DNA from 2 places in the Alteromonas sp. ISO5 genome. Region 1 is predicted to be linked to the other one. Evidence: predicted binding sites of a transcription regulator. Region 1 holds the regulator's gene; the other holds the start of a gene.
What was found. Region 1 encodes NrdR, which represses ribonucleotide reductase genes. Its sites were predicted from a motif close to AAACACNANATNTNGTGTTT; they were not measured.
Positions count from the first base shown of each region.

Region 2: a site for NrdR is predicted at 13,964-13,983, ahead of nrdA (class 1a ribonucleoside-diphosphate reductase subunit alpha). Genes of this name have one in related genera too.

Region 1 covers NZ_CM176572.1:5,170,181-5,186,701, reverse strand. The annotation lists gene ettA (energy-dependent translational throttle protein EttA) at 1-1,436, opposite strand, end outside; gene lpxD (UDP-3-O-(3-hydroxymyristoyl)glucosamine N-acyltransferase) at 1,667-2,692, shown strand; gene glyA (serine hydroxymethyltransferase) at 2,914-4,170, shown strand; gene nrdR (transcriptional regulator NrdR) at 4,229-4,678, shown strand; gene ribD (bifunctional diaminohydroxyphosphoribosylaminopyrimidine deaminase/5-amino-6-(5-phosphoribosylamino)uracil reductase RibD) at 4,684-5,814, shown strand; gene AC2T0J_RS23485 (riboflavin synthase) at 5,836-6,495, shown strand; gene ribBA (bifunctional 3,4-dihydroxy-2-butanone-4-phosphate synthase/GTP cyclohydrolase II) at 6,516-7,616, shown strand; gene ribH (6,7-dimethyl-8-ribityllumazine synthase) at 7,689-8,165, shown strand; gene nusB (transcription antitermination factor NusB) at 8,176-8,598, shown strand; gene thiL (thiamine-phosphate kinase) at 8,662-9,627, shown strand; gene AC2T0J_RS23460 (phosphatidylglycerophosphatase A family protein) at 9,627-10,115, shown strand; gene AC2T0J_RS23455 (YciI family protein) at 10,307-10,648, shown strand; gene AC2T0J_RS23450 (RNA polymerase sigma factor) at 10,657-11,895, shown strand; gene dxs (1-deoxy-D-xylulose-5-phosphate synthase) at 11,965-13,827, opposite strand; gene ispA ((2E,6E)-farnesyl diphosphate synthase) at 13,868-14,758, opposite strand; gene xseB (exodeoxyribonuclease VII small subunit) at 14,760-15,008, opposite strand; gene pomA (flagellar motor protein PomA) at 15,386-16,147, shown strand; gene AC2T0J_RS23425 (flagellar motor protein MotB) at 16,153-16,521, shown strand, end outside.
Region 2 covers NZ_CM176572.1:4,271,659-4,288,179, reverse strand. The annotation lists gene AC2T0J_RS19210 (dienelactone hydrolase family protein) at 1-1, opposite strand, end outside; gene bcp (thioredoxin-dependent thiol peroxidase) at 114-584, opposite strand; gene AC2T0J_RS19200 (glycine cleavage system transcriptional repressor) at 589-1,122, opposite strand; gene dapA (4-hydroxy-tetrahydrodipicolinate synthase) at 1,361-2,245, shown strand; gene bamC (NlpB/DapX family lipoprotein) at 2,255-3,370, shown strand; gene purC (phosphoribosylaminoimidazolesuccinocarboxamide synthase) at 3,384-4,097, shown strand; gene AC2T0J_RS19180 (DMT family transporter) at 4,277-5,122, shown strand; gene AC2T0J_RS19175 (hypothetical protein) at 5,521-5,721, shown strand; gene AC2T0J_RS19170 (hypothetical protein) at 5,996-6,325, shown strand; gene AC2T0J_RS19165 (hypothetical protein) at 6,695-7,426, shown strand; partial or broken gene AC2T0J_RS19160 (IS3 family transposase) at 7,542-8,698, opposite strand; gene yfaE (class I ribonucleotide reductase maintenance protein YfaE) at 8,836-9,054, opposite strand; gene nrdB (class Ia ribonucleoside-diphosphate reductase subunit beta) at 9,103-10,233, opposite strand; gene nrdB (class Ia ribonucleoside-diphosphate reductase subunit beta) at 10,248-11,372, opposite strand; gene nrdA (class 1a ribonucleoside-diphosphate reductase subunit alpha) at 11,436-13,757, opposite strand; gene ubiG (bifunctional 2-polyprenyl-6-hydroxyphenol methylase/3-demethylubiquinol 3-O-methyltransferase UbiG) at 14,186-14,899, opposite strand; gene gyrA (DNA topoisomerase (ATP-hydrolyzing) subunit A) at 15,190-16,521, shown strand, end outside.

The DNA.
Region 1 (16,521 bases):
GTTTCTACGTCCAAATCGTTGGTCGGTTCGTCGAGCAGTAGTACGTTACCACCCGCTTTTAACAGCTTGGCCAGATGTACCCGGTTGCGTTCACCACCGGATAAATCCTTGATGAATTTTTGCTGGTCAGTGCCCTTGAAGTTAAAACGGCTGCAATAGGCGCGGCTGTTAAGTTCAAAATTACCGATACGAACGATGTCCTGACCGTCGGACAATTCCTGCCATACAGTATTGTTGCCATCCATGTGATCACGGAACTGTTCAACGCTGGCGATTTTAACCGTATCACCAATGGTGACTGAGCCGGCGTCTGGTTGTTCTTTGTCGGTAAGCATTCTGAACAGGGTCGATTTACCGGCACCGTTGGGGCCGATAATGCCAACGATAGCACCCTTGGGTACCGTGAAAGTCATGTCGTCGATAAGGACACGATCACCGTAGGATTTTTTCAGGTGCGCAACTTCGATGACCTTATCACCCAGGCGCTCACCCGGCGGAATAAACAGTTCATTAGTTTCGTTGCGTTTCTGATAATCACCACTTGATAGTTCTTCAAACCGCGACATACGCGCCTTGCTCTTTGCCTGGCGACCTTTGGGGTTAGTACGTACCCACTCAAGTTCCTGTTTGATGGACTTCTGACGGGCATTCTCGGTGCGCTCTTCCTGTTCAAGACGCGCCTCTTTTTGCTCCAGCCAGCTTGAATAGTTGCCTTCCCATGGAATGCCGTGACCACGGTCCAGTTCCAGGATCCAGCCTGCCACGTTGTCGAGGAAATAACGATCGTGGGTAATGGCCACTACCGTCCCCTCGTAGTCGTGCAGGAAGCGTTCTAACCATGCGACGGATTCGGCATCCAGGTGGTTAGTCGGTTCGTCGAGCAGCAGCATGTCGGGTTTTTCCAGCAGCAGGCGACACAGCGCTACGCGGCGGCGCTCACCCCCAGACAGTTTGCTGACATCGGCATCCCACGGTGGCAAACGCAGTGCATCGGCGGCACGTTCCAGCGCGTTTTCCAGGTTATGTCCGTCTTTGGTCTGGATAATGGCTTCCAGTTCGCCTTGCTCTTTGGCAAGGGCATCAAAGTCGGCATCCGGATCGGCGTAAGCGGCATACACTTCGTCAAGGCGTTTCAGCGCATGGGCAACATCTGCCACGGCTTCTTCAATATTGCCACGCACATCTTTGGTTTCGTCCAACTGAGGTTCCTGGGGCAGATAACCAATATTGATGCCGGGCTGGGCACGGGCTTCACCTTCAATCTCGGTGTCAACACCGGCCATAATGCGTAGCAGCGTGGATTTACCAGCGCCGTTTAAGCCCAGTACGCCAATTTTCGCGCCGGGGAAAAAACTCAGTGAAATGTCTTTTAGAATCTGACGATTAGGTGGCACAATCTTGCCCACCCGGTGCATGGTATATACGTATTGTGACATGCTTGGTCCTGGCTTTTTAGAAAGTCGCTATTGTAATCAAAGACGCAGCTACTTGGTAGGCGTCTGCGGCTTATAGGTTAGTACAAAGTGGTATTTTTTAAATCCCATGTGAGCCAACCGGTGATTTTTTTTGTAAACTACCCCTATCGGAAACAGGTTTAATGCCCGGCAGGCTCAATTGCCGCTTTCATACGTTGTCGGGTACACCCAGAATTAATGAAGGATTTTTCATGCCAGCACAACCTCAAGCGCTGTCTTTAGCTCAACTTGCTGAACAGGTTGGTGGTGATGTCCATGGCGACGGTTCAGTTATGCTATCCGGCGTCAGCACTCTGAGCAGTGCAACATCTTCTCACATTTCTTTTTTAACTAACGGTAAATATCGTTCTCAACTACAGTCGACTGAGGCTGGTGCCGTTATTTTGCATCCCAACGAAGCGGAAAATTGCCCGCTGCCCGGCTTATTGCATAATAACCCCCATGCCGCCTTTGCCCGCATTGCACAAATATTTGACACTACGCCCGGTGTGGCGGTAGGTCAGCATAAAACCGCCGTTGTCGCCGACTCGGCCAAGCTGGGTGACAACGTAGCTCTGGGCCCGTATTGCGTTATCGAAGATGACGTAGTGCTGGGCGATAATGTGGTGATTGGTGCACACACGGTGATCAGTCGTGGCTCGCACATTGGCAACGGTACGGTAATTCATCCTCATGTCACGGTGTACCATGGTGCTCGTATTGGTCAGCGGGTACGTATTCACAGCCAGACAGTGATTGGAGCCGACGGCTTTGGTTATGCCAACGATGCGGGTACCTGGTTATCCATTCCGCAGACCGGTTCGGTGGTCATTGGCGATGACAGCCAGATTGGCGCATCCAGTACCATCGACCGCGGTGCCCTGGACGATACCATTATCGGTAAGAATGTGATAATTGATAACCAGGTGCAAATCGGCCATAACTGTATTATTGGCGATCACAGTTGCATTTGTGGTGCTACTGGCATAGCTGGCAGTGCGACCATTGGCAAGTATGTCATTATTGCTGGTGGTTGCGGTATTGGCGGTCACCTGACCATTTGCGATAAAGTGCAAATTACCGGTTACACCATGGTAATCAGTGACATCAAAGAACCTGGCGTCTATTCATCAGGTCAACCGGCTATGACAAATCGAGAATGGCGCAAAAATGCAGTTCGCAACCGCCAGTTAGAACAACTTTTCGACCGTGTAAAACAACTGGAAAAGAAAGACTAAGCGCCTTCTGGTCAAGGCCTGCCATGCTTTCTTTGCATGCCGGGCCTGTGCATCTGAGCAGACTGCACAGGCCAACTGTAATCCGCCGTTGACAGCCAGTTTGCGCTATTACTGTTCGGATTTGTCATAAATCAGCCACAAAGCAGTATACATAGCACGTAAAATGACTAGAATATGCGTCTCTGATTTTACGCGACCCCAAAACGCAGTAAGGAGCCTTCATGTTACCGCGCCAAATGAACATTGCCGATTTTGATCCGGAATTAGCCGCAGCGATTGATAAAGAGAATCAACGCCAGGAACACCACATTGAGCTGATTGCCTCAGAAAACTATTGCAGCCCTCGAGTAATGGAGGCCCAGGGGTCGCAGTTAACCAACAAATACGCCGAAGGTTATCCTGGTAAGCGTTACTATGGTGGCTGCGAACATGTAGACGTTGTTGAAGACCTGGCCATTGAGCGTGCCAAGCAACTGTTTGGTGCGGAATATGCCAACGTGCAACCGCACTCTGGTTCGCAGGCAAACTCTGCAGTCTTTATGGCGTTGCTTAACGCCGGTGATACGGTACTGGGGATGAGCCTGTCTGAAGGTGGGCACTTAACTCACGGCGCCAGCGTTAACTTTTCTGGTAAAACCTACAATGCAGTGCAGTATGGTTTAAACGAAGAAACCGGCGAAATCGATTACGACCAGGTTGAAGCGCTGGCTGAAGAGCACAAGCCAAAGATGATTATTGGTGGATTTTCTGCCTACTCGGGGATTGTTGACTGGCAGCGTTTCCGTGCCATTGCCGATAAAGTGGGTGCTTTCCTGCTGGTGGATATGGCTCACGTAGCGGGTCTGGTTGCTGCAGGGGTATATCCTAACCCACTGCCACATGCACACGTAGTAACCACTACTACGCATAAAACTCTGGCTGGTCCACGTGGTGGCCTTATCCTGTCTGCCTGTGGTGATGAAACCATCTACAAAAAGCTTAACAGCTCAGTCTTCCCGGGTAATCAGGGTGGTCCCCTGTGTCACGTTATTGCTGCTAAAGCGGTTGCGTTTAAAGAAGCTCTGCAGCCAGATTTTAAAGCTTATCAACAGCAGGTTGTTGCTAACGCCAAAGCCATGGTAAGCGTGATGCAGGAGCGCGGTTATAAAATCGTTTCCAACGGCACCGATAACCACCTGTTCCTGTTAGATCTGATTGATAAAGATATTACCGGTAAAGATGCCGATGCAGCCCTTGGCCATGCTAACATTACTGTTAACAAGAACTCTGTACCGAATGATCCACGTTCACCGTTTGTGACCAGTGGTTTGCGTATTGGTACACCAGCGATTACCCGTCGTGGTTTTGGCGAAAACGAAGCCAAGCAGGTTGCCGGCTGGATTTGTGACGTACTGGATAACATGGGCGACGAGAGCGTGGTTGAACGCGTTCAGAAAGAAGTGGTTGAGTTGTGCTCACGCTTCCCGGTATACGCCTAATCCGAGGAATTGCGGCTCAGTGGTTACTGGCTGAGCCGGTTACTAAGCAGGAGCGTTTATGCATTGCCCCTTTTGTTCTGCCGAAGAAACCAAGGTTATTGATTCCAGGTTAGTCGCTGAAGGACATCAGGTGCGCCGGCGCCGGGAGTGCGCTGAATGTCATGAACGCTTTACTACTTTTGAGAGCGCCGAACTGGTGATGCCGCGGGTAATCAAACGCGATGGTACCCGCGAGCCTTTCAACGAAGACAAACTGCGCGCAGGTTTACAACGGGCACTGGAAAAACGCCCGGTAAGCACTGAAAAAATCGAGCAGTGTGTTTTGCAGCTAAAATCCACACTACGGGCAACCGGCGAGCGTGAAGTTGAAAGCGAGTTTCTGGGCAACCTTATTATGGACGCTCTAAAGGAACTGGATAAAGTGGCTTATGTTCGGTTTGCCTCGGTGTATCGTTCTTTCGAAGATATTAAAGAGTTTGGTGAAGAGATAGCCAGACTGGGGGATTAAATCCCATGCAATGCCTCAACCCTACCCCTGCCTCCGATGAATACTGGATGGCAAAAGCCATTCAACTGGCTGCCAGGGGACGCTATACCACCTCTCCCAATCCCCGTGTTGGCTGTGTAATCGTCAAGGATAAAATCTGTATCGGGCAGGGGTATCATATTCAGGCAGGCACGCCGCATGCCGAAGTGCATGCGCTGGTTGCCGCGGGTGACAACGCCCGCGGCGCAACTGCCTATGTTACCCTGGAACCCTGCAGTCATACTGGCCGCACACCGCCTTGCGCTGATGCGCTGATCAAAGCCGGTGTGGCGAGAGTCGTTGTGGGTATGACCGATCCGAATCCACAGGTGAGCGGCAACGGAATTGAACGTATTAAAGCTGCGGGAATTACCGTCACGCAGGATGTGTTAGCTAAGCAGGCCAGGGCGCTTAATCCAGGATTTATCAAACGGATGCAACAGGGCCTGCCGTGGGTGAGGGTCAAGCTGGGCGTAAGTCTGGATGGCAAAATAGCGCTGGCCAATGGAGAGAGTAAATGGATCACCGGACCCGCCGCCCGGCGTGACGTGCAGCGACTGCGGGCGCAAAGTTGTGCCATAATTACCGGTAGTGGTACGGTGATTGCCGACAACCCGAGTATGCTGGTACGGCCGGAACAGGCCGAGTTTGGGCATTATCCGCTATCTGCGGTACGACAACCATTACGGGTGGTGATTGATTCACAGGAAAAGCTCACACCAAACTGGCTGATGTTTAATGATGGACATCCGGTACTGCTTATTAATCGGCATTTCCGAGCGGGGTTCAGTCAGGACGTTGAACAGTGTCAGTTACCGTTGTCCGCAGAAGGGAAAATTGATCTACACCTGTTGCTCGTTGAATTGGCTGAACGCGGTATTAACGAGGTGTTAGTGGAGTCGGGTGCAGGACTTGCCGGCGCGTTTATGGATAACAACCTGGTGGATGAGCTGATTGTTTATCAGGCGCCTAAACTGTTGGGAGATAAAGGCGTATCCATGCTGACGTTACCGCAATATACGCAGGTAAGTGCAGCGGTGCACTTGAAATTAACCGACATCAGACATATAGCAGAAGACATCCGGTTGACCTACCAATTAGCTGTCGACAAGTCATAATACAGAACACGAGAAGACATTATGTTCACTGGAATTATTGAAGCGCTCGGAACCATCGAATCTATGGTTGATCAGGGTGAGTCCATCCGCCTTAAAGTAGGCGTTGGCAAGTTGGATATGTCCGATGTGGCACTCGGAGACAGCATTGCCACCAATGGCGTTTGTCTTACTGTTGTCGACTATAGCCCGCATCATTATAGTGCGGACGTTTCTGCTGAGACTATCCGCCTGACCGGTTTTGCTCAGTATAAACCGGGCACCCAGGTTAATCTGGAAAAAGCCATGCAGGTAAGCTCCCGCTTCGGTGGGCATATTGTCTCCGGGCACGTTGACGGAGTGGGCGCAGTTTCGCGCATCATAAAACACAGTGACTATGTTGAAATCTGGATCGACGCGCCGGATGATCTGGCCAGGTATATTGCCCACAAGGGGAGTATTACAGTTGATGGCGTTAGTCTTACAGTAAATAAAGTGAACGGCAGCGAGTTTATGCTGTGGATCATTCCCCATACGCTGCAGGAAACGGTGCTGGGCACCTATAAAACCGGTACCAGAGTGAATTTGGAAGTGGACGTTATCGCCCGCTATCTGGAGCGACTGATGTTGGGCGACAAAGCCGCCAGCAAAAAAAATGATATCAGTCTGGAATTTCTCGCCGAACACGGCTATCTAAAAAAATAACCCTACAAGACACAATATTTATGGCACTTAATAGCACCGCTGAAATAATCGAAGATATCAAGCAAGGCAAGATGGTCATCCTGATGGATGACGAAGATCGCGAAAACGAAGGCGATATCATCATAGCCGCCGAGCATGTCACCCCTGAAGCCATTAACTTTATGGTAAAACACGCCCGGGGCCTGGTGTGTTTACCCATGACCGCAGAGCGCTGTCAGCGTTTAAACCTGCCATTGATGGTAGACCGCAATAAAGCCCAGTTCTCGACCAACTTTACGGTTTCCATTGAAGCAGCTGAAGGGGTCACCACCGGCATTTCTGCTGCCGACCGGGCTACCACGATTTTGGCGGCGGTAGCTAAGGATGCGCAGGCAAAAGACATCGTTCAGCCGGGACACATTTTCCCCCTCATCGCCAAAGAAGGGGGCGTACTTAACCGGGCCGGTCATACTGAGGCTGGTGTAGATCTGGCGCGGCTAGCTGGTTGTGAACCCGCGGCGGTTATTGTTGAAGTATTAAATGACGATGGCAGCATGGCTCGCCGTCCACAGCTCGAGGCCTTCGCAGCAGAACATGATATTAAAATTGGCACCATTGCCGATCTGATTGAATACCGCAACCTGAACGAAACCACGATTAAGAAGGTATCCAGTTGTCAGCTACCCACCCAGTACGGCGAATTTGAACTGCATACCTTTAAAGATGTTATCGACAACCAGTTGCACTTTGCCCTGAAGAACGGTGATATTCAGGCTGAGGAGCCAACCCTCGTGCGGGTGCATCTGCATAACACACTGAGCGATTTACTTGGCTCCACCCGGGGAATTTCTCGCTCAATGAGCCTGCCCGATGCAATGCAACAAATCGCCGAAGAGGGTGGTGTACTGGTGTTGCTGGGTAAAGAAGAAGATCTGGAATCTCAGCTCCAACGGTTCGCAGCTGAAGACCGCGGTGAGCAGCCGGTAGGTAAAAACTGGCAGGGCTCTTCGCGCACAGTAGGCGTGGGAAGTCAGATTCTGGCCGCCATGGGCGTGCAGAAAATGCGATTATTAAGTAAACCCATTAAATATCACGCCCTTTCCGGTTTTGGCCTGGAAGTTGTTGAGTATATTCACGACTAACGATTGGGTTTTGGCGCTGTTGTGGTATACTTCGCGCCGTTTTTGACACGGGATTCATACGGGATTTGGGCTATGCAGGTTATCGAAGGTAATATTCGCGCAACAGGTAAGAAATTTGCCATTGTTGTTTCACGTTTTAACAGCTTTGTGGTTGAAAGTTTGTTGGAAGGTGCGCTGGACACTCTGGAGCGTCATGGTGAAGTCAGTGATGAAGATGTCACGCTGGTTCGCGTGCCTGGTGCTTATGAGCTGCCAGTCGCAGCAAAAAAATTAGCTGAATCTAAGAAGTTCGATGCCATTATTGCCCTGGGTGCCGTCATCCGTGGTGGTACACCGCATTTCGATTTTGTTGCCGGTGAGTGCAACAAGGGTCTGGCACAGGTTTCACTGGAATACGGTTTACCGGTTTCTTTTGGTGTGATCACCACTGACTCTATCGAACAAGCCATTGAGCGCTCTGGTACCAAAGCCGGTAACAAAGGCGCTGAAGCTGCTCTGGGCGCACTTGAAATGGTGAATGTAATGTCTGCCCTAGACGACCTGGCATAAGGAAACTACCGTGAAAGTTTCTCCTCGCCGTCGGGCCCGTGAAATAGCGCTGCAAGGCGTTTACTCCTGGCAAATGACCCATAACCAGATCGACCAGATTGAACTCGCCCTGGCGACTAGCAACGACATGAAAAAAGTAGATATGAACTATTTTCAGTTATTGTTACGCGGGGTTGTTCGCAGTGCGTCTCAGTTAGACAGTACGATTAAACCCTACCTTGGTCGTTTGCCCGAAGAGCTGGATCCTATCGAAAAAGCGATTATACGGTTAGCCACTTATGAACTAACCGAACAAGTCGATGTCCCATACAAGGTAATTATCAACGAAGCCATTGAACTGGCTAAATCTTTCGGCGCCGAAGACAGCCATAAATTTGTCAATGGCGCACTGGATAAAGCGGTTAAAACCCTGCGTCCTCACGAGCGCGGCTAAACCTGCTACGTTGAAACCAGAGCAGGATGCTCTTCTTTTAAATTCTCAACTTTCCGGACTACTGTGAAAGAGTTTGATCTGATAAAACAGTACTTTGCCCAACGTGGTCACGTCAGAAAGGACGTGATCCTTGGAATAGGCGATGACTGTGCTGTGACCAAAGTACCCGATAACCAACACCTCGCCATCACTACTGACACGCTTATCAGCGGTGTACATTTCCTTGCTGATGCACCGGCGCGTTCCGTCGCTTATAAGGCGGTCGCGGTAAACCTGAGTGATCTGGCGTCCTCAGGTGCAGAGCCTGCGTGGATAAGTTTGTCGCTGTCGTTGCCGTCTTATGATGAAAACTGGATAGATGAATTCGTTAACGGCCTGTACGAATTAACTGAATATTACTCGGTGCAGCTGATCGGTGGTGATACGGTCACCGGACCACTGGCATTAACGATTACCGCCCAGGGCTTTGTTCCACCAGACACCGAGTTACGCCGCAGCAACGCCAAGCCCGGCGACTGGGTTTACGTAACCGGTAATCTGGGTGATGCCGGTGCTGGACTGGACATCCTTAAAGGCGAAATCGAAGCCGTCGGCGAGCACCGTGATTACCTGATTAACCGTCATTATTATCCGACCCCAAGGGTGATGGCCGGGACATCCCTGCGTCGTACAGCTAATGCCTGTATTGACGTGTCTGACGGGCTGGTGTCTGATCTGGGTCATATTCTCAAGATGTCTGGCTGCGGGGCGACTGTTCATGTTGACCGTCTACCCGTGTCATCGGCTCTTTTTGAGACCGTAGGGGCCCAGCAGGCTTACCGGTATGCCCTGGCAGCCGGAGATGATTACGAACTGGTCTTTACCGTTAATGAAGAGCAACGTGGCAATCTGGAAACCTCACTGACTAACGCTAATGTGAAAGCAACCTGTATTGGTCAGGTAAATGGTTATGCCGGTCAACTGGACCTCAGATTGTACGATGAAAAATACGTGCTCAGTGAAAGCACCGGTTATGAGCACGAGTTTTAATGGATAAAGCGCTGCGCAAGCGGGTATCAATGAAAAATCCGGTGCATTTTCTGGCACTAGGGTTTGGCAGTGGACTAATCCCACTGATGCCAGGTACCTTTGGTTCGCTGGCCGCATTGCCACTGTTGATCCCGTTTATCTGGCTTTCACCTTATGCACTGCTGATTGCAGCGGTGCTGGCCAGTGTTATAGGAATTTATCTGTGTGGTAAAACTGCTGATGACATGCAGGTGCATGACCATGGCTCCATTGTCTGGGATGAAGTGGCTGGCATCTTACTTACCTTCTTATGGGTACCTCTGACTCCAATCACGGTGTTATTGGGCTTTGTGTTATTCCGCTTTTTCGATATTTTAAAACCCTGGCCAATTAAACCTATCGATAAGTATCTGGCCGGTGGACTGGGTATTATGCTGGACGATATTGTGGCTGGAATTATGTCGTGTATCAGTCTACATGCAGTATTGTTCATCACTGGGCTTGCATAACCGGCCCCTGTTTTGTGCGAAGTCAGGATGATTGCCTGAGACTGCTACCACCTCTCGTGTCCCCCTTTATATCGATCGCACCTTTAATTTTTTTCGTGTTAGTTGTCGAATATTGCTATGTTCATTCGACAATAGAAAACAGGCGATAATGCTTGTCATACGATTAACGTTTTAAAGGGAGATAATAGACGATGCAATATATGTTACTCATTTATGGTCAGGAAGGGGCTGACGATGTGGATATGGATACCCTGATGGAGCAGTATTTTGCCTTTTCCAACGAAGTTGCGGAAGCGGGCGTTCTTGTCGGTGGCGAAGAGTTGGCACCGCTAGCCACAGCGACCTCTGTGCGCGTCAGAAATGGACAGACATCTATTACTGATGGCCCTTTTGCCGAAACCAAAGAAGCGCTGGGAGGATATTACATACTGGATTGTGACAATCTGGATGAGGCGATCAGCTGGGCCGCTAAAATTCCCTCGGCCAGATATGGTACGGTGGAAGTGCGGCCTGTCGCGCAACATCAGCAGTAACCATAGCGGTGATAAGTAAAACGATTGACCGCGTATTGCGAGGTGAGCATGGCCGCATTGTTGCGGCCATGTTGTGTTTTACCACTGATCTGGATTTGATTGAAGATGCATTGCAGGATGCCTGTTTGCAAGCCTTACAGCAATGGCCTGCTGATCAGCAACCTGATAACCTCACAGCCTGGTTGATTACCGTTACCAAGCGACGACTCATAGACCGCCTGCGTAGCTATGAGTATCAGCACAAACATCCCTATGGCCAGTCGATTATTGAAATTGCCGAATCTGACGAAGAAGTTGAAATTGATAGTCATAAACTCAACGACTTACAGCTAAAACTCATTTTCACTTGTTGTCATCCGGCCATTGCGCGTGAATCAAGGATCGCGTTAACCTTAAAGCTGTTTGGTGGCTTATCTGCGAATGAGATTGCCAGAGCATTTCTCACGTCTGAGTCAACCGTGCTACAACGAATAACCCGTGCAAAACGTAAAATTGCCCGCGCAGGTATCCCTTTTGTCATCCCTAGTGAGCAACAGATAACAGAAAGACTGCCAGGCGTACTGGAAGTTATTTATCTGATGTTCAACGAATCTCATACGGCATCGGCTGGCTGTCGTCTAATAAGAGAAGATATGTTCGATGAATCAATGCGTTTGGCGAAAATACTTTACAGCGCGACCTTAGATCCGGAAGCCGGAGGGCTTTTGGCTTTGATGTTATTCCATGACGCCCGTAGTTCGGCGCGGCAAGGCCAACAGTTAGCATTCATTGCATTAAGTGAGCAGGACAGGTCCCTGTGGAATACGGAACAGATACATCAGGCGCATACGCTATTATCGTATAACCTTAAGCAAGGTGCGGTCGGACCGTACCAGTTGCAGGCTGCTATCTCCGGTTTGCACGCGCAGTCTCTAACATGGGAACAAACCGACTGGCAACAGATTCATGCGCTTTACCAACTTTTATGCAAGGTACAACCCGGGCCGGTAACATCTTTAAATAAATGTGTAGCGCTAGCATTTAGCGGAAACACTAAAGAGGCTTACGAACAACTCCTCGAACTTGAAATGGCACTCACACAGTATCAGCCATTTTTCGCCGCCAAAGCCGAATTAGCTCAACGACTGGGCAAATACAATGAAGCCATTAGCGCCTATCAACAGGCTATTGATATGAGTACCAATCAGGTTGAGCGAGACTATTTAGTGAGTAAATGTAACCTCGTCCGCCATTTCTGTTCAGTATAAGCAGGTATAGCGAATGACTGGTGCAGGTTTGCAGAGATCAGGCACCTAAAACAGGTACCTGACAGGCGATCAAGCCAGGTAAGCGTTAACTTTGCTTATAATACCCGCGCTATCCAGTCCGAGTTCGGCGTACATTTCTTCCTGGGTTCCTTGCAGAATAAAGCTATCAGGCAGGCCAAGGGTCAGCACATCGGTTTTTAACCGGTTTTGCATTACGTATTCGCTTACCGCGCTGCCTGCACCACCCATAATGCAGCCATCTTCCAGTGTGACGAAGCATTCATGATCGGCTTTCAGGGCGTTAAGCACGTTGGTGTCCAGGGGTTTCACAAAACGCATATCCACCAGTGTGGCATCCAGTGCTTCAGCTGCAGCTTCGGCAAACGGCAGTAACGTACCAAAGTTTAACAGCGCTACCTTTTTACCGGTTCGTAGTGTCCGGCTTTCGCCAAGCGGCAGTGCTGCCATGGTTTCATCCGGAGTAATGCCTTTGCCGGCTCCGCGCGGGTATCTCACCGCCGCCGGGGCATTGGCCATATGACCGGTATAAAGCATCTGACGACACTCGTTTTCATCCGACGGGGTCATGACAATCATATTTGGAATACAGCGCAGGAAAGCGATATCGAAGGCGCCTTGGTGAGTTGGGCCGTCCGCGCCAACAATACCCGCCCGGTCGATGGCAAATAACACCGGCAGATTCTGTAAGGCTACGTCGTGAATGAGCTGGTCATAAGCACGCTGTAAAAATGTTGAGTAGATGGCGACTACCGCGTTCAGGCCATCTTTGGCCATCCCTGCGGCTAAGGTTACCGCGTGTTGCTCGGCAATCGCTACATCGAAATACTGCTGTGGAAACTGCTGGGAAAAGGCAACCATACCCGAGCCTTCACGCATTGCCGGTGTAATGGCCATCAGTCTGGGATCCTGCTTAGCCATATCGCACAACCAGTTGCCAAAGATAGCTGAAAAAGTGGGCTTGGAAGCCTTGGCTTTTGGCAGGGTCTGGTCAGCCGGATTAAACTTCGGCACGGCATGGAATTTAATCGGGTCTTTTTCAGCCTCGGGGTACCCTTTACCTTTGCGGGTTACTACATGCAGCAACTGCGGGCCCTTGAATTTACGCATATTACGTAAGGTGTCGACCACACCGTTGATATCATGGCCATCGATAGGGCCAATGTAATTAAAGCCCAGTTCTTCAAAAATGGTACCCGGTACTACCATGCCTTTAAGATGCTCTTCGGCGCGGCTGGCAAACTCTTTGATAGGTGGTACATTACTCAGCAGTTTTTTACCACCATCGCGAATACTGTTAAACAGGTTGCCGGTTAACAAACGAGCCAGGTGGCTATTCAATGCCCCGACATTCTCGGAAATCGACATTTCATTATCGTTCAGTACCACGACTAAATCTTTGCTGATATCGCCGGCGTGGTTCATGGCCTCAAAGGCCATACCGGCGGTCATTGCACCGTCGCCAATAACGGCTACAACCTTACGGCCTTGTTGCTCTTTGTCGGCCGCAATAGCCATGCCCAGTGCCGCACTGATTGACGTGGAGGAATGGCCCACCGCGAAAGTGTCGAATTCACTTTCCGGTGGCCATGGGAAAGGGTGTAACCCGTCTTTTTGACGGATAGTCGACATTTGTTCGGCGCGGCCGGTGAGTATTTTATGCGGGTATGCCTGGTGTCCCACATCCCAGATCAGCCTATCAAACGGCGTGTTGTAGATATAATGCAGCGCCACGGTAAGCTCAACGGTGCCAAGACCGGAGGCAAAATGACCACTGCTCTGGCTGACACAGGTAAGCAGGTACTGGCGAAGTTCGTCAGCCAGGGCCCGCAATTTGTCCTGAGGAAGCTCGCGTAACGCTTCGGGAGAACGGGCCAGAGCAAGAGTAGGATAGTGCGCTAAATCTAGAGTCATTATTTATTATTCTGATACGTTATGCGGGTGTGCCGCGCTGTCAATGACTGCGACTCACCATTAAATCGGTAAATGCAACTAAGTAATCGGTATTGTAGGGCAAACCGTCCAAGGCTTGAAGCGCCTCTTGATGTAATTTTGCCAACTCCTGACGCGCACCGTCCACGCCCAGCAGAGAAGGAAACGTATTTTTACCCTGGGCTTCATCTGAACCCTTTGGTTTTCCCAGCGTCTCGGTACTGGCCGTAACGTCCAGGATGTCATCCTGCACCTGAAATGCCAGGCCAATACGATTGGCGAAGCGGCAAAGCAATTGTTGGTGGTTACTATCAAGTTGTTCAGTTACCAGGCATACCATCTCCACACAGGCCGTGAGTAACGCACCGGTTTTTAGCTGATGCAGACGTTGTAGTTCAACCAGTGAGATTTGTTTGCCGGTGGCGGCTAAATCAATTGCCTGGCCGCCACACATTCCTGAATAGCCGGCAGCGCGAGCCAGTGCAGCAACCAGTTGCGCGCGGCGATGGTTGGCAAACGCGCTCATAGGCTGTTCGGCAACAATACTGAAGGCCAGGGTTTGTAATGCGTCACCGGCGAGGATGGCGGTAGCTTCGTCAAATGCGACATGGCAGGTTGGATTACCCCGGCGAAGTTCGTCATCATCCATTGCAGGCAGATCGTCGTGAACCAGGGAGTAGGCATGAATACATTCGATGGCCATACTGATAGCCCGCTGATCGTTGTCCGGAATGTCAAGCATATTACCCACCAGATGAACCAGTAACGGACGCATCCGTTTGCCGCCGTTGGTTAAGGCATAAAGCATGGACTCTTTAAGGCGCGGTGCGGTATCCGGCAAATCATTGATGAGGTCTTGCAAGCTGGCATCAAGGCGTTGCTTGATGTGCTGATGCAATGAAGCAAGTTGCATGTTAGTCCTCGTTATCTGCCGCGAAGTCCTGTAATGTTGCTTCGCCGTTTTGTTCGGTAAGTATTCTGACTTTTTGCTCAGCTTCTACCAGGGTTTTCTGGCTCAGGCGGGATAACTCGATTCCGCGTTCAAATTTTTTCAGTGCTTCATGGAGAGGCAGATCGCCCTGTTCCATTTCATTGACAATGGTTTCCAGTTCGCTGATGGTTTGTTCAAATGACGGACTGGCTGGAGTGGCTTTATCGCTCACGGATCCCTCTTCTGGTCTCATTTTGCGTAGTGAAGGCACATTAACCGAGGCCTGGGCGAGGGTCAAATAGTTTAGCCGCTGTGAACGAGGTTTTGCGCTGTCTGGCAGTGTAATGCAGTGATTTTTGATAACCGGTTATAAAATCTATAACGATATCAGTGTAGAAAAAAAAATAACTGCCGATAGAATGACTACAGTGTATTGAGTGCTAGGATGTCGGGTAATGGTTAGTAATCTTTGCCAACTCAATATGATAACAACTTCGCTGGTATGAATGACGTTGTCAGACTCAGCACTGCATTGTGAAAAATTCGCAGCTATATTTAACACCATGTGTTCAGTTTCGCCCTGAATAAGTGATGAAGTGAGGGAAATAAGTGGATTTAGCAACCCTGGTTGGAATGTTAGGCGGCATTGGCTTTATTGTAATGGCCATGATCCTCGGTGGGGATCTCAGCATGTTTGTCGACGTTCCTTCGGTCCTGATCGTATTTTGCGGTAGTCTTTTCGTTGTTATGTCGCAGTTCACGCTTGGCCAGTTTTTTGGTGCAGGTAAAATCGCCGGTAAGGCGTTCATGTTTAAAATTGACACGCCTGAGGATCTCATCGAAAAAGTAGTAGAGATGGCGGATGCGGCCCGTAAAGGGGGCTTTCTGGCACTCGAAGAAGCTGAAATTGCTAATCCTTTTATGCAGAAAGGGGTGGATATGCTGGTGGATGGTCACGATATTGACGTGGTGCGGGAAACCCTGGCAAAAGACATCTCCATGACAACCGAACGCCACGAGTTTGGTGTTTCTATTTTTAAAGGCCTCGGTGACGTCGCGCCGGCAATGGGTATGATTGGTACGCTCATCGGTCTGGTGGCCATGCTATCAAATATGGATGACCCCAAAGCCATCGGTCCTGCTATGGCGGTGGCTTTGTTAACCACTTTGTACGGGGCCTTTCTGGCTAACGTTATCTGTTTGCCTATTGCTGCTAAATTGAGCAATCGCCTGAATGAGGAAAAACTCAACCAGTCATTGATTCTCGACGGGATTGTCGGTATTGCCGATGGTCAGAACCCGCGGGTCATTGAAGGGATCCTGAAAAACTATCTCGCCGCCAGTAAGCGTGGTGTGGCGGAAGAAGAGTAACGAGTATGGCGCAGGAAGAAGAGTGCCCCAAATGCCCCCCCGAAGGTCTCCCTGCGTGGATGGGAACCTTTGCGGATCTGATGTCGTTGCTGATGTGCTTTTTCGTACTGCTGTTGGCTTTCTCCGAAATGGACGTGCTTAAATTTAAGCAGATCGCCGGCTCCATGAAGTTTGCCTTTGGCGTGCAAAACAAAATTGAAGTGAAAGACATTCCGAAAGGAACAAGCGTGATAGCCATGGAGTTTCGCCCGGGCCGCCCCGACCCAACCCCGATTGATACCATTCAGCAGCAAACCATCGATATGACCCAGCAAATGCTGGAATTTCAGGCCGGTGACGAAGACTCGGCCGGTGGTCGCCAGAAACAGCGTGGT
Region 2 (16,521 bases), 900 kb from region 1:
TGGCGTTTCCTCAATTAGCGGAGCAGAGGGAACATTATACGCTGAAATGGCGGGTAAAGATTGCAGTTGTTAAAAGTGTAACGGCAGGCCGGGCGACCTGCCAATTGTTTAGGTTATTCGCCGTTATTCAGGTAATTAAGAATGACCAAGTGATGTTCTTTGGTTTTAAATTTGTTAAAGACCTGCTCAACATTGCCTTCTTCATCAATTAGGAAGGTGATACGATGGATACCGTCGTATTCTTTACCCATAAATTTTTTCGGCCCCCACACGCCAAAAGCATCGGCAACGGTATGGTCCTCATCGGATAACAGAGTAAAGTTTAACTGTTCTTTTTCAATGAACTTGGGCAGACGTTTTACCGCGTCAGGGCTGATACCCAGCACGATTACATTGTTTTGTTGCAGTTCATTCTGGATGTCGCGCAGCCCTTGTGCCTGTGCTGTGCAGCCTGGGGTCATGGCTTTAGGATAAAAGTAGACCAGTACTTTTTTGCCTTTGAGTGACTCCAGAGAAACCGGATTACCATCCTGATCGGGCAGACTAAAAAGCGGCGCTGCATCACCGGCAGAAAGCGTATTCATATTATTATCCCTTATGTTTATCAATAATATTGGATGTCAGGTGTAGTACCTGACACAGCAAATTCAGGTTATAGCGAAACTCCGGCATGGCAACATCGTCAGGGATATTTACCACGAGTTTAAACCGCATCATCTTGTGGCCGGTCTCATCATCGACACTGGTGGTCTGACGAAAGGCACTTATAGAGACGTACTGGTCGGCAAAAAAACGGGTAATGGCCTGGATCTGTCCCGGGTTATCCACACCATTAAATTCAACATCGTAAAGGTGAGTCAGATTTTGTTTAGTGTGTTCGCGAGTACGTTTCAGAATCGACAACAGATCACGGCGCTGGCACATTTCAGGGATACTGAGTTCTACCCGGGTGATGGCGTTATGGGTGCCTTCGATAATCATTGTTAACGAAAATTCCTGACCGTAAATAGCATGTCTGCTGTCAAGAATATTGCAATCTGATTCGCTGACCAGCGTGGCAATATCACTGAGAATACCCACCTGATCGGTACCTAAAATAACCGCAATTAACTGTTGTTTCATGGAACTGACTCATATTAAGGGGCGCAGATTCTATCATAGCCTTGGCCAAAGTCGAATCGGCCGTTGGTCTGATTTCACCAGCTTACAAACCGGTGGTGAGAGTTAAACTGTTTTAAAATACGGGCAGCGAAATTAAAAACCGTCATTTTCTGCTAATAATATGCAATCCGGGCGTTCAAATGCTTGTTTTTAACCAGTACGGCAATTACCATGTGCGCTCGCAAAAAGTGGAGAGAATATGTTTACCGGTAGTTACGTTGCGCTTGTCACCCCCATGTTTGATGACGGCCAAATTGATTATCCTGCACTGCGGGAATTGGTTGAGTTTCATATCCAACAGGGCACTCATGGCATTGTGTCGGTAGGTACTACCGGCGAATCAGCCACGCTGCCTTTTGATGAACATATTGAAGTCGTCAAACAAACGGTAAAAGCCGCTGCGGGTCGGACCAAAATTATTGCCGGAAGTGGTGCAAATTCCACCTCTGAAGCGATTTTTCTTAGCGAGCAGATGGCAGGCCTGGGCATTGATGGCTTCCTGAGTGTTGTGCCTTATTACAACAAGCCTCAGCAAAAAGGCATGATTGCCCATTTTGAGGCCGTTGCCGATGCCACCGACTTACCCGTACTCTTGTATAACGTACCGGGCCGCACCGTTGCCGATATGTTACCAGAAACGGTAGCTGTACTGGCGAAACACCCTAAAATTGTAGGCCTTAAAGACGCAACCGGCGATATCGCTCGTTTAAAAGCCACTCAGGCATTAGTTGACGATGACTTTGTGTTGCTAAGCGGCGATGACGGTACTTCATGTGAGTTTTTATGCGAAGGCGGCCATGGCGTGATTTCTGTTACTGCTAATGTTGTGCCGGCAGCCATTGCGCAAATGTGTGAGGCTGCGCTGGCCGGTGATAACGCCCGTTGTCGGGAGCTTAACGCTAGCATTGAAAAGCTGCACTCTGCACTGTTCATTGAACCAAACCCGGTGATCCCGAAGTGGGCATTGTATAAAATGGGCATGATGAAAAGCCCATTTTTACGCTTGCCGATGGTTTTACCGGAACTTGCGAGCCAAAAAAGCATCGAAGCGTTGTTATATGAATACGCTTTAATTTCAGAATAAGAGATAACTATGAATAAAAAACTGGCTTTGGTCAGCGGTATTGCCAGCCTTGTTCTTACTGCTTGTGCTTCACAACAAGAACGCGTGACGGCCTCCGGGAGTTACGAATACTTAAAATCGAAAGAACGCACACAGTTGCAAGTGCCGACTGATCTTGATGCGCCGGAATTTACCAGCGACTACAATATTCCGGCGTTACAGCAGTCTGCTGATACCACGTTAGTGGGACGTAACCTTGAAGTTGTGCCGCCGGCGCTGGTGATCCCGTTAGTACAGGGTTCCCATGTGGAAGAAGGCTCAAAAGGTGCCACGGTTCTTCTCGATCAGGTAAGAGATACAGAAACTCTGGATAAAACTATTTGGAATTCGCTGATTGGTTATCTCGAAGAGCGAGGCATCAGCGTAGAAAACTTCAGCCCGGAACAAGGCGAACTGGTTACCGGCTGGATGAACGTAGCGCCGACTTCTGAGGAAGAAGGTAACGGCGGTTGGTTTGACTGGTCATCTGATGAGGCCGAATTGAGTGGAAAGGGCCGTTACAAGTTTGACGTAGAATTGAAACCTCATGGACGTACTGCACAGTTAAGTGTTGCCTTACTCGATTATGAACGCGGCGATAAGTCTTTAGAAGACTTAAACGCGATGGAAAGACGCCGTGACGAAGTGATGGTGTTAAACCGGGTGATCAGTCATTACGAATACCTTAACCAACTGGAAACTAATCGCCGTATTGCACAAATCCGCCAGGGTCTGGACATGGAAATGGGCTTTGACGACGACGGGAACCCGGCGTTCGTGTTAGATGCTAATTACGATATTGCCTGGCCGCGTATCCAACTGGTACTGCGAAAACTCGGTTTCAACGTAAAAGATCTAGATAAGTCGAACGGATTGATTTTTGTGCAGTATACTGATGAACAGGTGAGTTGGTGGCGTGACCTGTTTTCATCAGACGATGCACAGTTGCTGGATTATGAAGACTATCGCCTGAAGGTGACGAAATTAGGCCCTAAAACGTCTATCACCTTTATGGATAATGAAAGCACACCATTTGATGCCAAACAGGTTGCTGATCTGTTCAAACCTTTTGAACAGGTAATGACTGAAGACGGCTTAGACATTTAATACGAGACCTATAATGGAAAAACGCGACGAGCTTTATCGCGGTAAAGCGAAAACTGTTTATCACACAGACGACAGTGACAAGTTAATTTTATTGTTTCGCAACGATACTTCGGCGTTCGATGGTGAGAAAATCGAGCAGTTGGATCGTAAAGGCGAGGTTAATAATAAGTTTAACCACTTTATCATGACCAAGCTGGAAGAAGCCGGTATCGCTACACAGGTAGAATCACTACTGTCTGACACCGAATCACTGGTTAAAAAACTGGACATGATCCCGGTTGAGTGTGTAGTGCGTAATGTCGCCGCAGGTTCTTTGGTTCGCCGTCTGGGTGTGGAGGAAGGCCAGTTACTCAATCCACCGGTGTTTGAATTCTTCCTTAAGAATGACGCGCTGCATGATCCTATGGTTAATGATTATCATATTGAGTCATTTGGCTGGGCAACCGCTGCGCAGGTGGCCAGAATGAAAGCCCTGACTTTCGCTGTAAACGATGTGCTCAAGGCATTGTTCGACCAGGGCGGTATGATTTTAGTGGATTATAAACTGGAATTTGGTGTAGACAGTGCAGGAAACATTGTACTGGGTGATGAATTTACACCAGACGGTTGCCGTCTGTGGGATAAAGAAACCCGCAAAAAGATGGACAAAGACCGTTTCCGCCAGGGCCTGGGCTCAGTGGTTGAAACCTATATTGAAGTGGCAGAACGTTTGGGCGTAAAGCTTTAATCGTGTTCTGACACCATAGCTATTTAAAATACCCGCCAGTGTGCGGGTATTTTTTTGTCTGTTATCCGGTCTGGTTTCGAATAAACACGAAATCACCCCGGCGCAGAATAGGCGCAAAGTGGTATTGAATTTAGCTAACAATATGCAACTATGGTTAAAAATGCTTTCTAGGACATCCTATGGCACTGATTAAACTGGTTTTACTGGCTGCATTGGCAATGACAGCCTTTGCCGCTAATTCGCTGCTTTGCCGGATGGCGCTGGTAGAAACCGATATTGACCCGGCATCCTTCACCTTCTGGCGATTAACCAGTGGTGCGCTGATGTTAACCCTTCTGGTGGTTACGCGTAACCGAAAACCGCTACAAGAAGGCAATATGGCTTCGGCTATAGCGCTGTTTGTGTATGCTGCCGGCTTTTCGTTTGCCTATATCAGCATGACCACAGGGGCCGGCGCTTTGCTGCTCTTCGGTGCAGTGCAGGTGACTATGATTAGTTGGGGGCTGTTTAAAGGTGAAAGAATGAGCGCGCTGCAATGGAGCGGATTTCTGCTCGCGCTGGTTGGACTGGTACTGCTGCTGCTGCCTAACGCGGCGGCACCGCAGCTTTCCAGCGCGCTGATGATGCTGGCGGCGGGAATTGCCTGGGGTGTATATTCGTTAAAAGGTAAGGGGGCTAAACTTCCCATTGAGGCCACCGCAGGTAATTTCATCCGCGCCATGCCGCTGGCGCTGGTATTGTTAGTCATCTTCTGGCCGGGAGGGGAGCTTCATACTGAGGGCATGGCTTACGCAGTTGCCTCAGGTGCGATTGCCTCGGCATTAGGATATGCCTTGTGGTATAGCATTCTGGTGCATATAGCAGCGATTAAGGCCGCGACATTACAATTATCCGTGCCGGTTCTGGCGGTTTTCGCCGGGTGGTTGTTTTTAGAAGAAACGGTCACACTCAGAATCATCTTCAGTTCACTGGCCGTTATCGGTGGTGTTGCCATGGTAATTTGGGTGAAAAAAATCGTCGCATAAGTGGTTTTTTATCATGCGGGGTTGAGTGAATAATGCAGGATAATGATCGCAGTGTTAATAGTGTTATCTGAAACACTTCTTCCTTGCCAGGCCCCGGCAACTATCTTGTTACGGCTGACCAATTCATTAATATTGTTGAGAAAGTAACAGAGTGAACCGTCAATGGGGTTAGCTCAGGGGCCGCTTATGACGCAACTAACATTAATACGGCTAATTCGGTCGGGACTACAGTCACTTATAGCGGCGACGGCGAGCTGGACAATGACGGTCGTATTGTATTTTCACCGGCGAGACAGATGTAGAGATAATTACATCAATCAGGATGTCATTCTGGCGGTCTTGGGTCAGAATTCCGTAAGCGCCTATCAGGGCCGAATATCCTGGGATAGTTTAGGGGCATGGCCAGTGCTACCATTCAGGAAGCTGAGTTGTCTGCCGAAAACCTGGAAGAAGATGTGAAAATTACCACGTCTGCAGCAATAAATGCTCCGCAGGATTACCATGAAGTTGCCAAAACCCCGGCCACAGCAGCAGACTTGGGGGCTAATCCCATTTCCCTAGGTCTTCGGCCTTCAGGAGAAATAGCATTATATCGTTAAAGGCTTCCCAGTTTAGGGACATCACCGATGCGGAAGATACTGGGAAAAATGTCTATAACACCAGCAAAAAAAAAGTTTGGTTATAAGTTCTCGTTCGAGATTAACTATTCTCTAGCTCTTAAAATTTACTTATTCATTAATGATTCATTGGATCCATTTTTAAAGGAAAATCAACTTTCACTAAAATGGTCTGGGGCGTTGTTTATTAATCGAAATGGATCAGATATGAAAAAGCAATATCTGTTTAAAAGAATCAGCAACTACGCGAAAAAACTTGGATGGCCACACCGTAAGGCGGCTTCATGTTTTCAGACACCTATTCGCTATCGAAGAATCAGAAAATGAGTATGAAACACAACTTAAATTGAATAATAATCCAAACGTTGCAAAATCTGCTGATCGGATTCATCCCAAAGACAAGTTGGGTCATATTAGTTCAGAATCACAACGTACTTACCTTGAATACTCACAAGCACTTGCAGGAACAGATAGGGTAGATAGACTGAAAGAGTCTGAAAAAATGAGGATAACTTGGCAGGCTCGTATTGAGCAAGAACTACTGTCGGTTAAACGAAACAAAAAGACTAAAGATTTTGATTTATAGATAATTTAGTTTAATTTATAATCGCAATAATTTGAAAAACAAACGGAACGATAAACAATAGTAGCCTAAATATGCTAACGAGGTAAGTTGGCTATATATATTGATAAGGAGATTTGAAAAAAGTTACAAAAGTAGGTATGTTCATCGCGTCATTAGTTTTGGCTACCAGTGTCAACGCGTATTCGTGCACTTGTACATCGGGGCAAATGACGGCAGAGATTTTCGACGACGGAACTGTTAAGTTGAGCTGTTGCGGTGGTGGACAGGTTCACTGTACTTTTTAAGTAGCGATTAAAAACGTGAATTATTGTTGAGCCTAGTTATCCACTACGCTCTTTATGTATGAAAACTCAAGGAATGATTCATATCATGACAAAAAAAGCACTTTTATCATATTCTGTTGTAGTTATTGCTCTAATAGGTTGTGTCAGTTACATTCTGTATGATCAGGAATCCCCTTCTAATCCCACTCAGAATTCCAATTCGACAAGTGAGCATGCCCAATCCAAATTAGAAAGACAAAAGCACATGTCAGCGCTCTCTGCTACAAAAATAGAGACAAACGAAACGCAAGAACAAGATGTTATGTTGATTTCTCAGGACAAAGATGAATCGACTACCGCCCAAGACAGAGAGCAAAAGAATCTAACTGAATCTACCGATGAAAATGCAATAAAGTGGGGTGATGCCTTTAATTCTATTGAAAGTGCGGAAGATCACTTTGTTAATGAAGATGGGCATTTGTTAAAAAGCGGGCTGGATAATTTTTTTAAGGCAAAAGACTTTAATGAAATAATGGATGCATTGGATGAAGTTGGCACCAATGAAAAGTCTGTTTCGCGAAAAAACAAACTGAGCGACTATTTTTATAAAGAATACGCCGATACTACGCACTCTGAACGCTTCTCGTGCGCCAATAAAATATGTGTTGTTACGTTTACTGGTGATGCGGAAGCTACTGAGAGTTATCAAAATTTATCGAAATTTAGTGAAAACTACATATTCACAAACAGTACGGTCAATGAATATGGAGAAGGTGTTTATAAAATGCTGCTGGTTGAAACCGATGATGCATCATCTTTGACTGTCAAGTCTAACTAAATAAAGCGTACTCGTAGAGTGAGTAGGCTTTCATTTAAGCTCTAAATTGAATATCAATCGAACCTATTCTTGCTGCGTATTATTATCCACTTGATATCGGAAATACAGAGGGGTTCTACCCCGTTTTTACGGACGGTTTAATAAAGACGTAAACTTGTTGTCTTGATTAGCAAGTCTACGTCTCATTCTCGGATTATGGAACCGTTCAACATAATCAAATATATCTGCTCTGGCTTCGTCTCTTGTTCGGTACTGTCGGTAGTTGATGCGTTCACGTTTCAACACGCCGAAGAACCCTTCACAGGCCGCGTTATCTGCACAATGTCCAACGGCGCTCATGCTGCTGGTTAAATTTTTCTGCTTCAGCAGTCGCTGATAATCGCCACTGGTAAATTGTGTACCGCGATCAGAGTGCAGGATCACGTTATGTTGTTCCTGGCGTTGCCATACGGCCATCTCAACAGCTCGCATCACCATGTAACGGTCCTGACGATGATGCATCGACCAGCCAACAATGAGTTTGCTGAACAGATCCAGCACGACACACAGATAGAGCTTTCCTTCCAGCGTGCCGACCTCGGTGATATCGGTCACCCATTTGGTTTCTGGCTCAAAGGCGTAAAAGTCACGTTTTAAATGGTTGGATAGTCCAAGTGGTCGCACTGATTTGCGCTTTGCACCTCGGCCCTTCTTACGCGGCCAACCATAAAGTCCATTCACAGCCATCAACCTGGCTACACGATTTAAACTTGCCTTTATCCCTTCAGCCAGGAGGTCTTCGTGCATACGAGGCGCACCAATAATGCCGCCACTGTCGTCATGGATTTCGCGCATTCGCTTTAGCAGTTTTGCGTTTGCCCGTTCTCGCGCACTCGGTTGACGCTCCACCCAAGCGTAATAACCACTGGGAGAGACGTTCAGACATCGGCACATAAGACGAACAGAGAAGGCTTCGCGGCACCGCGATATCGCCAGATACCTTACGGTAACTCTTTGGCGAAGAACGTTGCCGCTTCGCGCAAAAAATCCCGTTCCTTCTTAACTTTGGCAAGTTCGCGTTTCAGTCTTGCCATTTCCTCATCACGAGGGGAGCCGCTGCCTTTAAATGCTTGCTTTATCTTTGGACTGCTCAGCTTCACGCTTCCAGCGACTCAGGAGGTTGGGATTGATACCGATATCCAATGCAATCTGACGACAACTGGCATCAGGCTGCTGTGCTAGTAACACCGCTTCGCGTTTAAACTCTGGGGAATACTTTCTTCGTTTGGTCATAGACACTCCTTTCAGGCATAGTATGCCTCTTTATGGATGTGTCCGTAAAATCTGGGTAGAACCCGAGTCTATCTACCGCGCTTCGCTTGCTGATTCACTATAGTCGTAGGAAATTAATTTCCAACGACTATAGTGAATTATTCAAGTTCAATATTTATATCTGAAATAGCTATTGCACAACAGGGTAAGATCTCGTCGTCATCGATAAAGGCAAGAGGGTCTACTGTGTAGTTAATCTCCCCATATACTAACTTACAGCGGCATGCACCACAGAAGCCATCTCTGCAATGCGAATTAGTCGGTAACTGTGCTGCTTCTAGACTTTCGAGAATTGTAGAGCCTTCAATAAACGGCACATTTTTAGTGCCATTTACTGTCTTACATTTGATAATTTTTGACAATTTCTATAAGTCAAAATCATCAAAGTCTGATGATGCAACTTCCGAATCAATTTGAGAAATAACGTAGGATGCTATCTCTGACTCTTGAGGGGCCACTTGTACATTATCAGATATCAAATAATTGTCCATCCATGGCAGAGGGTTTGACTTGGATTCAAAAGGAGAATCTAATCCTATGGCTTTCATTCGCATGTGGGCAATGTACTCAACGTACTCACAAAGAATATTTTTGTTCAATCCAATCATAGAGCCATATTGGAATAGATATTCAGCCCATTGTTTTTCTTGATTTGCTGCATTCACAAAAATCTGAGTAGCTTCATGCTTCAGTTCTTCTGCAATTTCAGCCATTTCAGGATCGTCTTTACCTTTCGACCATAAATTAATTATGTGTTGAGTCGAACTAAGATGAAGGTTTTCATCTCGTGCAATTAAGCGAAGTAGTTTTGCATTTCCTTCCATTAACTGCCGCTCGCAGAAAGCGAATGTACATGCGAAAGAGACATAAAAGCGTATTGCCTCCAAGGCATTTACGGATTGCATACACAGGAAAAGTTTCTTTTTTAATTCTCGCAACGTAATATCGTGAATGTCCCCATCTACTTCAAATACGCCTTCTCCTCGTGTTTGATAGAGTTGTGTGGCAAAAATCAGATCATCATAATATTTAGATACATCTGTTGCTCTTTTTTGAATTTCAGAGTTCTCAACGATGTCATCAAAAACTGGGCTTGGATCTGAGAAAACATTGCGCAAAATATGTGTGTACGACCTGCTGTGGATAGTTTCAAAGAACGACCATGTTTCGATCCATGTTTCCAACTCAGGTATTGAAACAATAGGTAGGAACGCAATATTTGGACTACGGCCTTGTACCGAGTCGAGTAAAGTTTGATATTTCAGGTTGGATATGAAAATGTGCTTTTCTGCATCTGAAAGTTTTTGGAAGTCGATACGATCTTTAGATACATCTACTTCTTCTGGACGCCAGAAAAATGAGATCTGTTTTTCAGTTATTTTTTCGAAGATTGCGTGTTTTTGTTGGTCAAAGCGAGCAACGTTAACAGGATTTCCGAAAAACATTGGCTCAATTAGTTGATTATTTTTTACTTGGTTGAAGGTACTAAATTTCATCTGTCAAAACTCCCTTATGCTGCCAACTTCGATGGTTCATCATAGCAATTTAACGGGGATTTTAGCCTGTGAACATTTAATTCTGATTCCTGTGGTGCTACCTGAACGTTGTCGGAGATCAGGTAGCTATTCATCCATGGCAGCGGATTAGACGTTACTTCATAGGGCTGGCCCATGCCGATAACCGCCATACGCTGGTTAGCAATGTATTCAACATACTGACACAGAATTTCTTTATTCAGGCCAATCATAGAACCATGCTGGAACAAGTATTCAGCCCATTGCTTTTCCTGCTCTACCGCTTTCATAAAGATTTCTTTTGCTTCATTGGCGCATTCCTGCGCGATTTCAGCCATTTCAGGATCATCTTTCCCTTTGGCCCACAGATTCAGAATATGTTGCGTGGAGGTAAGATGCAGGTTTTCATCGCGGGCAATCAGGCGGATGATTTTGGAATTACCTTCCATGAGCTCACGTTCAGCAAACGCGAAAGTACAGGCAAAGGATACATAAAACCGAATGGCTTCCAATGCGTTTACCGAGTTCATGCACAGATACAGCTTTTTCTTCAGCTCGCGCATGTTAACCGGGTAGGGCTGACCATCGTTGGTATACATCCCTTCGCCCTGAGTTTGCCATAGCTGAGTAGCATAAATCAGGTCGTCATAATACTTAGAGATATCCGTTGCACGACGCTTAATTTCTTCGTTCACCACGATATCTTCAAAAATGCTGCTCGGATCAGTAAACAGATTCCGCAGAATATGCGTGTAGGAGCGAGAGTGGATCGTCTCGAAGAACGACCAGGTCTCTACCCAGGTTTCCAGTTCTGGCAACGAGATAATCGGCAGGAATGCGATATTAGGACTGCGGCCCTGCACCGAATCAAGCAGTGTCTGATATTTCAGGTTAGAAATGAAAATATGCTTTTCTGGCTCGGTCAGTTTTTGAAAGTCGACCCGGTCACGGGTGACATCCACTTCCTCCGGGCGCCAGAAAAAGCTAATTTGCTTTTCGATGAGCTTTTCAAAAATGGGGTGTTTTTGTTGGTCGTAACGGGCTACGTTAACCGGGTTACCAAAAAACATCGGCTCATCGAGCTGATTCACATTTTGCTGATTAAACGTGGTGTATTTCATGTTTTATTATCACTTCACTAGCGCAATAAGAAGCCCGGCAGGCGCCGGGCAAATGAACAATGGTTATATTTTACAAGCACCACCGGCGCAATCGTCGTCGTCTTCAATCACGACTTCCTGAGCGGCTGGTTTGGCTGCTGCGGCGGTAGTTGTTTCAACCGGGGCATCGGCAGCACCGTCACGGGTGTTATGGTAATACAGCGTTTTAACCCCCAGTTTGTAGGCGGTCAGCAGGTCTTTAAGCAACAATCGCATCGGTACCTTGCCATTCTCATACTTAGACGGGTTATAGCTGGTATTGGCTGAAATCGTCTGATCGACGAACTTCTGCATGATTCCGCATAGCTGCAGATAGCCATCGTTAGACGGGATATCCCACAGCAGTTCATACTGGTCTTTCAAGCGCTCATATTCCGGTACAACCTGCTTAAGTACGCCGTCTTTACTGGACTTAACGCTGATATGGCCGCGCGGCGGCTCAATACCATTAGTGGCATTAGAGATCTGCGATGAGGTCTCTGATGGCATCAGTGCTGACAGTGTAGAGTTACGCAAGCCATACTCTACGATGTCTTTACGCAGACTCTCCCAGTCAAGGTGCAGTGGCTCATTACATACTGCATCCAGGTCTTTCTTATAGGTATCGATTGGTAGTACGCCCTGCGAATACGTGGTTTCGTTAAACTTAGGACATGCGCCTTTCTCTTTCGCCAGGTTGTTCGACGCTTTAAGCAGATGATACTGCATGGCTTCAAAGGTTTTATGCACCAGGCTGTTGGCACTGAAGTCTGAGTACTTCACGCCGTTCTTCGCCAGGTAGTAAGCAAAGTTAATCACACCAATGCCCAGTGTACGACGACCCATAGTGGCATTGTAAGCGGCCGGTACCGGGTAATCCTGATAATCTAACAAGCTGTCCAGTGCACGAACGGCCAGGTCAGACAGTTCTTCAAACTCATCCAGTGATTTAATGGCGCCTAAGTTAAAGGCAGACAGCGTACATAACGCGATTTCACCATTTTCGTCGTTAACGTGTTCGAGCGGCTTGGTTGGCAGCGCGATTTCAAGACACAGGTTGCTTTGGCGAACCGGCGCCACTTTCGGATCGAACGGGCTGTGCGTATTACAGTGATCCACGTTCTGCAGATAAATACGGCCGGTGCTGGCACGTTCCTGCATAAACAAGCCAAACAATTCCATGGCTTTAATGCGTTTTTTGCGGATTGACTCGTCCTGCTCGTACTTAACGTACAGCTCTTCGAACTTAGGCTGATCGGCAAAGAAAGCGTCGTACAGGCCAGGCACGTCAGATGGGCTGAACAGCGTGATGTAGTCGTCTTTCATCATGCGTTGATACATCAGCTTATTAAACTGAACGCCGTAGTCGAGGTGGCGCACACGGTTTTCTTCTACACCACGGTTGTTTTTCAGTACCAGCAGTGATTCAACTTCCATATGCCATAACGGATAGAACAGCGTTGCTGCACCACCACGAACACCGCCCTGAGAGCAGCTCTTAACCGCTGTCTGGAAGTACTTATAAAAAGGAATACAACCAGTATGGAAGGCTTCACCGCCGCGAATCGGGCTACCCAGTGCACGAATACGTCCAGCGTTAACACCTATACCAGCGCGCTGACTCACATATTTAACAATCGCACTGGCGGTAGCGTTGATTGAATCAAGGCTATCGCCGGTTTCAATTAATACACAAGAGCTAAACTGACGGGTAGGGGTACGCACACCCGACATGATCGGGGTAGGCAGAGACAACTTAAAAGTCGATGTGGCATCGTAAAAACGACGCACATACTGCAGACGAGTCTCTTTCGGGTAGTTGGCAAACAAACAGGCCGCTACCAGAATATACAGGAACTGAGCACTTTCGTAGATCTCACCAGTGACACGGTTCTGAACCAGGTATTTACCTTCCAGCTGTTTAACGGCCGCATAGCTGAAATTCATGTCACGCCAGTGATCGATATAGCTATCCATCTCGGCGAATTCTTCCGGTGTGTAGTCTTCTAACAGGTGAGTATCGTATTTACCCATATCGACCATACGGGCCACATGGTTAAACAACTTAGGTGGCTCAAATTCACCAAACGCTTTTTTACGTAAGTGGAAAATCGCCAGACGTGCTGCCAGATACTGGTAATCCGGAGCTTCAGTTGAGATAAGATCCGCCGCTGATTTAATTAGGGTTTCATGGATCTCGGCGGTTTTGATACCGTCGTAAAACTGAATGTGGGCTTTAATTTCTACCTGTGAAACAGAGACATTGTTGAGTCCCTTTGCTGCCCAGGTAATAACTTTGTGAATTTTCTCCAGATCAATGGGCTCTTTTTCACCATTGCGTTTGGTGACTGATAAATTGTCATTCATTTTTGTGGCCGTATGTCAGTTAGCGCTATTCGCGGGGCAAGTTTGCACTGCCCAATTTGTTTTAAATTATTAATTTCGAAGGGATCCATTGGCGATCACTCCGATCCGTGAATGTTTATTCCGCCTGAGAAATACCTACATCAGTCGATTTTTTAAACAAGACTGCTATCGGATAAACACAAGATAGTGAGGTTTTGACTTTAATGCAACCCAATATCTGGTGCTTAATTCAGCGATCAAATGAAGGCCGGCAAAAGGTTAGTATTGACTAACCTTTTACGTTTGAACAAAGCAATATTTGACTGAATGCAAGCACTTTAGATTTTTTTTGCGATCGCTTAAAACAATTTATTCCGAATAATTAATTTTTATAAAAATGCGATATATAGTGCTCAATTAAAAATCAGGACACTATATCTTGTGTGTCGTCAAGATTTTTCACATTGCAAAATATAGTTGACGTCAACGTTCCGATCGGATAGTACAAACGCCTGATTGAAGGGATCATAATGCAAACCGGTGGCTGCTCGGGTAAACAATCCCGCCTGATCGGCTATTTTCATTAACTCAGACGGTTTCAGGAAGCGCTGGTACTGATGCGTACCTTTCGGCACCCATTGTAATACATATTCCGCTGCCAGAATGCCCATCAGATAGGCTTTAAGATTACGGTTTAATGTAGAGAAGAACACCTTGCCGCCAGGTTTTACCAGCTTGGCACAGGCACTGATAACCGAAGCCGGGTCGGGCACATGCTCAAGCATCTCCATACAGGTTACCACATCAAAGGATTCGGGCTGTTCGGCGGCCAGGGTTTCAACACTCACGCAGCGATAATCCACTTTAACACCCGTTTCCAGGCTGTGTAGCTGAGCAATTTCCAACGAGGCACTGGCCATATCTATACCGATAACCTCGGCCCCGCGTTGTGCCAGCGACTCCGCAAGAATGCCGCCGCCACAGCCTACATCGAGAATCTTTTTGCCGAATACCCCTTCGCATGTTTCCTCTATAAAGGAAAGGCGTAACGGGTTGATGGCATGTAAAGGTTTAAACTGCCCTAGGGGGTCCCACCAGTGGGCTGCGATTTCAGAAAACTTGTCGATTTCCGTTTGATCTACATTTTGCTGTGTTTCTGTCATGAGCGTGAGTTTTTATCTTACCTGAAGTTCAAAATCCGCTTTACATTACCGCAAATTGGCAATCTGCACATGGCTTATTTACGACCTGGTTTGGCAATCGCGCAAAAATTAAACGCTTAGGAAATAAGTGAAGGTAAGGATGCATTAATCACTACATAAATGCTGATTTGGGTGATAAACTCATTGGTTAATTAGAAGACCCCCAATGCGTGATCTAAGGGGATCCGGGCGCAGGATCGTCAGGTATCTGCAGGATTGCGACAAACTTATAATAAGGGACCAAGCAGTTTATGACTGATAACGCCAAAGAAATTCTCCCCGTTAATATAGAGGAAGAGCTCAAAACGTCGTATCTGGATTATGCGATGAGCGTTATCGTTGGGCGCGCGCTGCCCGACGTACGTGATGGCTTAAAACCAGTACACCGCCGTGTACTGTTTGCCATGAATGAGTTGAAGAATGACTTTAACAAACCTTATAAAAAGTCTGCCCGTGTGGTGGGTGACGTCATCGGTAAATATCACCCTCACGGTGATTCTGCCGTATACGATACCATCGTTCGGATGGCGCAGCCTTTCTCCTTACGCTACATGCTGGTTGACGGACAAGGTAACTTTGGTTCGGTCGACGGCGACTCCGCCGCTGCAATGCGTTACACCGAAGTGCGCATGGCAAAAATTGCCCACGAGCTGCTTGCTGATTTAGACAAAGAAACGGTAGATTTTGTGCCTAACTATGATGGCACAGAGCACATCCCGGACGTATTACCAACTAAAATTCCTAATCTGCTGGTAAACGGGTCTTCGGGTATTGCTGTAGGGATGGCAACTAACATTCCACCGCATAACCTCACCGAAATTGTGAACGGTTGTATTGCTTTAATTGACGAGCCATCCCTGGATGTCGATCAGTTAATGGAATACATTCCAGGTCCGGATTTCCCAACTGCTGCATTAATCAGCGGTCGAAAAGGCATTGTTGATGCTTACCGGACTGGTCGCGGTAAAATCTACATGCGTGCCCGTGCTGAAATCGAAACCGAAGACAACGGTAAAGAGACTATTATCGTTACGGAAATTCCGTATCAGGTAAACAAAGCCCGCTTAATCGAGAAGATTGCCGAGCTGGTTAAAGAAAAACGTATTGAAGGCGTTTCTGCATTGCGCGACGAGTCTGATAAAGACGGTATGCGTATCGTTGTTGAAGTAAAACGCAACGAGTCGGCTGAAGTCCTGCTTAACCACCTGTATGCCAATACCCAGATGCAAACCGTATTTGGTATTAACATGGTGGCGCTGGATAACAACCAGCCAAAAGTGTTTAACCTAAAAGAAATTCTGCAAGCATTTGTTCTACACCGCCGTGAAGTGGTTACCCGCAGAACGGTATACGAGCTGCGTAAAGCGCGTGACCGCGCGCATATCCTTGAAGGCCTGGCCATTGCGCTGGTTAACATCGATCCGGTGATTGAGCTGATCAAAGCCTCACCAAGTCCGTCAGAAGCGAAACAAGCGTTAGTGGCTTCTGGTTGGGAGCTCGGTGATGTAGCAGAGATGCTGCAACGGGCCGGTAATGATGCCGCGCGTCCTGACTGGCTGGAGCCTGAATTTGGAATTCGTGAT